One region of the Paenibacillus sp. NRS-1782 genome, then DNA from elsewhere that is predicted to be linked to it. Evidence: riboswitches for the same ligand, from Rfam matches in the RefSeq annotation. Region 1 holds a riboswitch; the other holds the start of a gene.
What was found. Region 1 has a riboswitch for S-adenosylmethionine ahead of metA (homoserine O-acetyltransferase MetA). Riboswitches for the same ligand answer to the same signal wherever they lie in the genome.
Positions count from the first base shown of each region.

Region 1 (3,424 bases):
GTTTATGAGCGGCTGCGTCTGATTCGTATCCGTTTTCGCCATCAGGTAGCATCAAATCGACATGCGGGATAACATAGCGAAAATATAAAAATAACCACACAAAAAAAGCGGCAGCTATATCCTGTGAGGATACGGCTACCGCTGATTCTTTTCAAACCCAATCCTTCTTGCGGAAAATACAAAACATGCTGACACCCAGCGTCACCATAATACCAATGACGACAAAATAACCATAACGTGTATGAAGCTCAGGCATATTATCAAAGTTCATACCATAAATTCCGGTAATCACCGTCAACGGCATAAACACGGTTGTAATCGCTGTAAACACGCGCATGATTTCATTCGCACGGTTAGCGATACTGGATTGATAAGCTTCTCGAAGGTTACCCATTAGATCGCGGTAAGTTTCGAAAGTCTCCGAAATTTTCACGGCATTTTCATAAATATCGCTGAAATATTTTTGCAATTGATCGTCAATCAGTCGTAAATCCCGTTTGTTCAACGTATTGATGACTTCTTTTTGTGGACCAAGCACTTTTTTTAGCCACAGAATCTCACTGCGTAAGCCGATAATTTCATTCAAATGCGATTTTTTCGTATGCATCAAAATGTCTTCTTCCAGCTTTTCAATGCGAACCTCAATCCGGTCACCAACCAGAAAATAGTTGTCAACGATCAAGTCGATCAACAGATACATAAAACGGTCAGGCTGGCTGACCTCCTGCTCCCATAGCATAGGCTTGAGGGTGCGTAGCTCATTGATTTTCTGCTTTGTCACCGTAATGATAAAATGGCGGCCCAGGAAAATGTTCAAAGCACGTAAAAATATTTCTTCATCATCAAAACGAATACTGTTTACAACGATAAAATAATGGCTTTCGTAAATTTCAATCTTCGGACGCTGCTCTTCTTCACTCAAACAGTCCTCTACCGCGAGATCATGCATGGAGAACAAAGGCTGGAGCACTGCCAGATCATCAACATCGGCATCAATCCAATAAAAGCCTTCTGTTGGCGGAGTAAGCGCCATTTCAATTTCTTCGACAGGGGTAAAAACCCCGTTGTTTACCAAACGGATTTTCATATATGTCACTCCTTATGCTCCGTCGTAACGGAAAATACGTGTACCTAAAAGCATAAGGAATGACTCAGTTAGCCAGTTAGCCGGAGCGGTTAAGCGGATCCCCATCAAAAGCAAGAGGCTTTTGGAGCATGCAGAGCCTGGCGTCCCGTCTTTCGGCAAGCTGAAGTCATTCCTATGCTGTTGTTCAGGGATCGCCGCCTATTCGGACTCGGGTCGCCTTCCATTCCGGATTCACCTCACACATGTTCTTTTTTAGGTTGCCACAGGATCGCAGAAAGCACTCTAAATCTGCACCACTGCTTTAAATTTTCGCCTATAGCACTTGTATAGTATAACGCTCGGCCTACAGCCTTTCAAGCGCAAAATCATGGGCTAAACAACACGAGTGACAAGAGCTTCGACGATAGGGTAATGTATGATTTAACATATGGAAATATTAGACGAAGTGTGAATGCAGGGGTGAAAAATTACAAGTCTCATCTTGACGAAGCCCATCGGATGCATTAAAGTGAACAACAAGAACTTTTTATGAACCCAAATTGAATATAGCGAAATCTTATCAAGAGCAGGTGGAGGGACTAGCCCGATGATACCCGGCAACCGGCGATTTTAATCGCACGGTGCTAATTCTTGCAGGACGCGCGCTTTTTACAAAGAGCGATGCCCTGACAGATGAGAGAGGCGCATATGGATACAAATATGACCTTTCTCGTAACCGAGGAAGGTCTTTTTATTATATGCCCGGCATCTCAACATGACGATTTTCGCAAAAAACTTCACCGAACAAGGAGTGAATTTACATGCCGATTAAAATTCCGGATACACTACCTGCCAAGGAAGTGCTGGAGGGCGAAAATATTTTCGTAATGGATGAAAGCCTTGCTTATCATCAGGATATTCGTCCGTTGCGTATCGCCATTTTGAATTTGATGCCTACCAAAGAGACAACGGAAACCCAACTGTTGCGTCTGGTCGGCAATACTCCGCTTCAAGTGGACGTTACGCTGGTGCACATGAAGTCACATGTATCTAAAAATACATCGCAGGAATATTTGAACATGTTTTATAAAACCTTTGACGAGATCAGAAACAGCCGCTTTGACGGTATGGTTGTTACTGGAGCACCCGTTGAACAGCTTGAGTTTGAAGATGTGAACTACTGGGAGGAAATCCGGCAAATTTTTGAATGGACGAAAACGAATGTAACTTCGACCATGCATATCTGTTGGGCCTCACAGGCGGGTCTGTACCATCATTTCGATGTTCCTAAATACGGACTTGATTACAAATGCTTTGGCGTGTTTTCACATAGCGTTATTAAACCTAAAGTGAAGTTGCTACGCGGTTTTGATGAAATGTTTTATGCACCTCATTCCCGGCATACAGAGGTTCGGCGCGAAGATATCGAGCATATCGCCGAACTGGAGCTTTTATCCGAATCTGAGGAAGCCGGAGTGTATTTGGTAGCTACGCGTGATGGCAAACAAATCTTTGTGACTGGACATTCCGAATACGATCCACTTTCTCTGAAATGGGAATATGATCGTGATGTCGCCAAAGGGATGGATATTGAAGTACCGAAAAATTATTTTCCCAACAATGACCCTGAGCGTACACCGCCCTCAACCTGGCGTGCGCATGCCAATTTATTATTTTCAAATTGGCTCAACTACTATGTATACCAAGAAACTCCTTTTGATATCGGGCCCCAGATTTAAAATGGGGCTTAACGTTTATATCTACGCAGTACCACCTTGCAGCAGCGCAGCAGTATAGATATGATAATCCAATTTTGCGGCATATGTTATGCACCTATTGTGGAAATGAACAGGAGGATTCATATGAGTGAGAAACAGTGGAAAATCGAAAGCAGATTAGCACAAATTGGTTCAATCGAAGAGCCGGTAACCGGAGCGGTGAATTTTCCGATTTATCAATCTACGGCGTTTCGCCATCCCCGTTTGGGTCAAAGCACAGGATTTGATTACATTCGGACGATCAATCCGACACGCAAGGTGCTGGAGGAGGCGTCCGCTACACTGGAATCCGGTGATGCAGGCTTTGCATGCAGTTCAGGTATGGCGGCGCTGCAAACGGTATTTGCCCTGTTTGGACAAGGGGATCATCTGATTGTATCGCTGGATCTGTATGGAGGCACGTATCGTTTGCTGGAACGTATTTTATCCAGATTCGGCGTGACGGCGAGTTATGTGGATACGAACGATCTTGAAGCCATCGAGCAGTCATGTCGACCGAATACCAAAGCGGTATTCATTGAAACGCCTACGAATCCATTAATGATGATTACGGATATTCGGGCTGTAGCCGAATGGGCGT
Region 1 is NZ_JBITPH010000049.1:77,677-81,100, reverse strand. It holds gene ACIFQM_RS19135 (HRDC domain-containing protein) at 1-72, shown strand, start outside; gene corA (magnesium/cobalt transporter CorA) at 152-1,087, opposite strand; SAM riboswitch class I at 1,641-1,766, shown strand; gene metA (homoserine O-acetyltransferase MetA) at 1,888-2,805, shown strand; gene ACIFQM_RS19120 (PLP-dependent transferase) at 2,929-3,424, shown strand, end outside.

Region 2 (3,424 bases), on a different contig from region 1:
TCATACCGGACATTGCTGTATAGGATACGAGCGTAACGACGGTAATCGTTAATGCGGCGAGCAGACCCGGCAGGGCCTCACGCAACAGCACCCGCCTAATAATCTGACCTGTAGAGGCGCCCATGGCTTGTGCAGCCTCGATGACACCCTTGTCCACTTCGCGCAATGACGTCTCTACGAGACGGGCAAAGAATGGCGCAGCGCCAATGACCAGCGGTGGAATCGTACCCAGCACCCCGGTAGAGGTGCCAACCAACGACCGCGTAAAAGGAATGAGTGCAACAATCAAAATAATAAACGGTACGGACCGCAAAATGTTTACGATAAAGGAAAGTACAACGTATATCACCTTCATCAGACTCCATGAAGAGCGGCTTGCCAGAAATAATAAAATCCCGAGCGGTAAACCAATAATAAGGGTGAACAACGCAGATGCACCAAGCATCTGGAGTGTCTCTAATGTAGAGTTACCCAGTTCTTCCCAACTCACTTGCGAAAAATCAAGTTCACTCATCGTCCGATCACCTCCACATCAAGTCCCTGACCGGACACTTCGCGCAGCGTGTGCTCAATAGCCTCCTGATTCCCTTCAAAACGGACGATAAGCTGTCCATAGGGTACGTTTTTAATCGTGGAGATGGTTCCCTGCAAGATCGCAAAATCAACCCCAGTGCTACGGACTGTACGTGACAAAATCGCATCATATGTCTTGCTGCCCAAAAATGAAATCCGTACAACATGCGCCGATTCGCCGCCTCCTGCTGCTGCTATGGCTGCTTGCAGCTCCTCGGGATGCTCAGACTCCCGCTGGATAAAGTCCTTGGTTACTTGATGCTGTGGCTTGAGGAATATTTCTGCCACCGGACCTTGCTCCACGATGTCCCCCTGATGAATGACGCCGACACGATCACAGATGCTTTGAATGACATGCATTTCATGCGTAATCAGTACGATGGTCAAATTAAAACGCTGGTTAATGTCTAACAGCAATTTCAGGATGGACCCTGTCGTCTGCGGATCAAGTGCCGAGGTCGCCTCGTCGCACAGCAGTACATGAGGATCACTGGCAAGCGCCCGTGCAATACCAACCCGCTGCTTCTGCCCACCCGAAAGCTGTGACGGATATTTAGCGCTGTGTTCTTCCAGACCGACCAACTCCAGCAACTCACGAACCTTGTGGTCCAGCTTCTGCTTGGGCGTGTTCACCAGACGCAACGGAAAGGCAATATTGTCATATACCGTCGCTGAGGATAATAAATTAAAATGCTGAAAGATCATTCCGATTTTACGACGCTGTTTCTGTAATTGGGATTGGCTTACCATGGCGAGATTCACACCATCTACCCATACCTCGCCCGAGGTCGGACGTTCCAATACATTAATACAGCGGATCAGCGTACTTTTGCCCGCTCCGGAATGACCGATGACTCCAAATATTTCACCACGCTCTATGGAAAGATTCAAACCGGATAGCGCACTGACGCGTCGGCTGCCTTTGCCATAATGCTTGGTTAATTGCTTAAGCTCTATCAACGTGCTGCGACCCCCTTCAATCTTCCTTACCCTTTTAAGCGACGTTCATCTCTATGATGGTACAAAAAGAGCCCCTTTCACAGAATGAAAAGGGCCCCGCTATGCGAACCTTTTCTCATCTGCCAAAATCGCTATAACTCTAGCGGTTTTGTAGGAATTAGCACCATCATGTCCCCTCCCGGTGCGTTACACCGGGAAAGAACGGGTTGCCGGGCTTCATCGGGCCAGTCCCTCCACCTCTCTGGATAAGAAAAATATGTTAAACTCCAGCTTTAGCTGTCCGTTAAGTTTATATTTAAAATCATAATTCAAGCGTTTTCTGAAACTAGATTTCAGTATAGATAGTTTACATAGCTTTGTCAAAGGATATTTTCTCACATAATTATGGGCGAGCTTCCCGGTTCTCCCATTGTTTCACCGTATAACGAAAGGCAGTTGCCAAGGAACGGATCACCATCTCCAGACCTTGCTTTAAATCCTCCAGATGATGATCCAAATCCTCCAGTTGTATCTTGCCATACAAAGCACGATGCCGTTGCCAGAGATCATCCTGCATTTCCGTATTCATATAGTGTATTTCCGTGTTACGCCGCTTGCGCAGCCGATTAATGGCACTGGTATATGAATCCTTAATATCATTCAGATTGTCGGTCATTATAGGATGCATTTTCAAATACCTGAATTGCCGCAGCACGGTAAAATAAGAATAATGCGGCTTATACTCGCCTGTTTTCAGATCATACAGATCATTAAGCCAATTCCCGAGCTTATCCAAAATGGAAAATACCCTCACAAACCCATCCTTATAAAAGAATACGTACAGCGCGTAATCCGATTTTTCATCAACGCTCATATCCTCGGCATATCCGGCCTTCACTTTCGTTCGGAAAAAGGCGGCAGCATGATGGCTCTGCTCCAGCTCATCCAAAGATGACATCAGGCCGCGTGTCAAAATATCCGCCTTGCGAAAATCATGAGTCGGATCTCCGCTGGCCTGAATATGCCGCTCCAGCACTTTTAGCATGTCTGACATGCTGTTCATTGCATCCAGCAGGATGCCCTTATCCACACGCGGCGGCTCGCCTAGCAGCTTGCGTATCATGCTCACGCCTCCTTTTATGAATGTAAAATCCGGTTGTTGGGTTGGTTAGAGGGCGTCAAGCGAAATAACTCGTCCACCGTTGGTCTACAAGCTTAACAATATCCTCGCGCGGCAGCACTTCATCCGGGTAGCCCGGCTTCATGCGTGCATCCACCACAATCGGCAGCTTGTAGTTCAGATGATGCAAACGCACCTCGCTGTCTGCATACATATCCGTAGCCGGGTTAAATCGCGTAAACACCGTCCACAGGAATGATGCTTGTGAGCGAACGACTTCCTTGGCATCATCTACAATAAAGACAAGCGGCCATTCCTGCTCACCCGCAGCCAAACGCTCCAGCACCCGCGCAGCCAGCTCAGGCTCCTGCTCAAAGGACGCACCGGATACGACGAGACAGCCTCCGCAATACGGCTCAATCTCGCGAATACTCGGCAGGTCGCCTCCTTCATAGGCGCGGGGCAGCTCACGTATAGGCTCACCTACACCCATCAGGATCGCTTTACTGCCATGATTCAGCTTACGGCCCGTGTAATCAAGTGTATCGTGAGACGTATGATTGAAAATAAACAAATCTGTCGCTGGATTAAATCTCTCCAGAATGGTTTCCAGCAGCAGGTTAAAGTCGGATAAATCAATCACCCGATCCGTGAGCATCAGAAATTTGGTTAACGACAATTGGCCCTGTCCCAAAATGGTAAAGCCTGAGACCAGCGCTTCACGGGAATAGCTTTCACGCACAACTGCCGCTGCCAATGCATGTACGCCCGTTTCTGCGTATGCCCACAGCG
Region 2 is NZ_JBITPH010000060.1:49,975-53,398, forward strand. It holds gene ACIFQM_RS22205 (methionine ABC transporter permease) at 1-514, opposite strand, end outside; gene ACIFQM_RS22210 (methionine ABC transporter ATP-binding protein) at 511-1,533, opposite strand; SAM riboswitch class I at 1,646-1,785, opposite strand; gene ACIFQM_RS22215 (Cthe_2314 family HEPN domain-containing protein) at 1,916-2,635, opposite strand; gene ACIFQM_RS22220 (UbiD family decarboxylase) at 2,691-3,424, opposite strand, start outside.
Region 2: linked by a shared signal. The riboswitch ahead of ACIFQM_RS22210 (methionine ABC transporter ATP-binding protein) and the one ahead of metA (homoserine O-acetyltransferase MetA) in region 1 are both predicted to bind S-adenosylmethionine.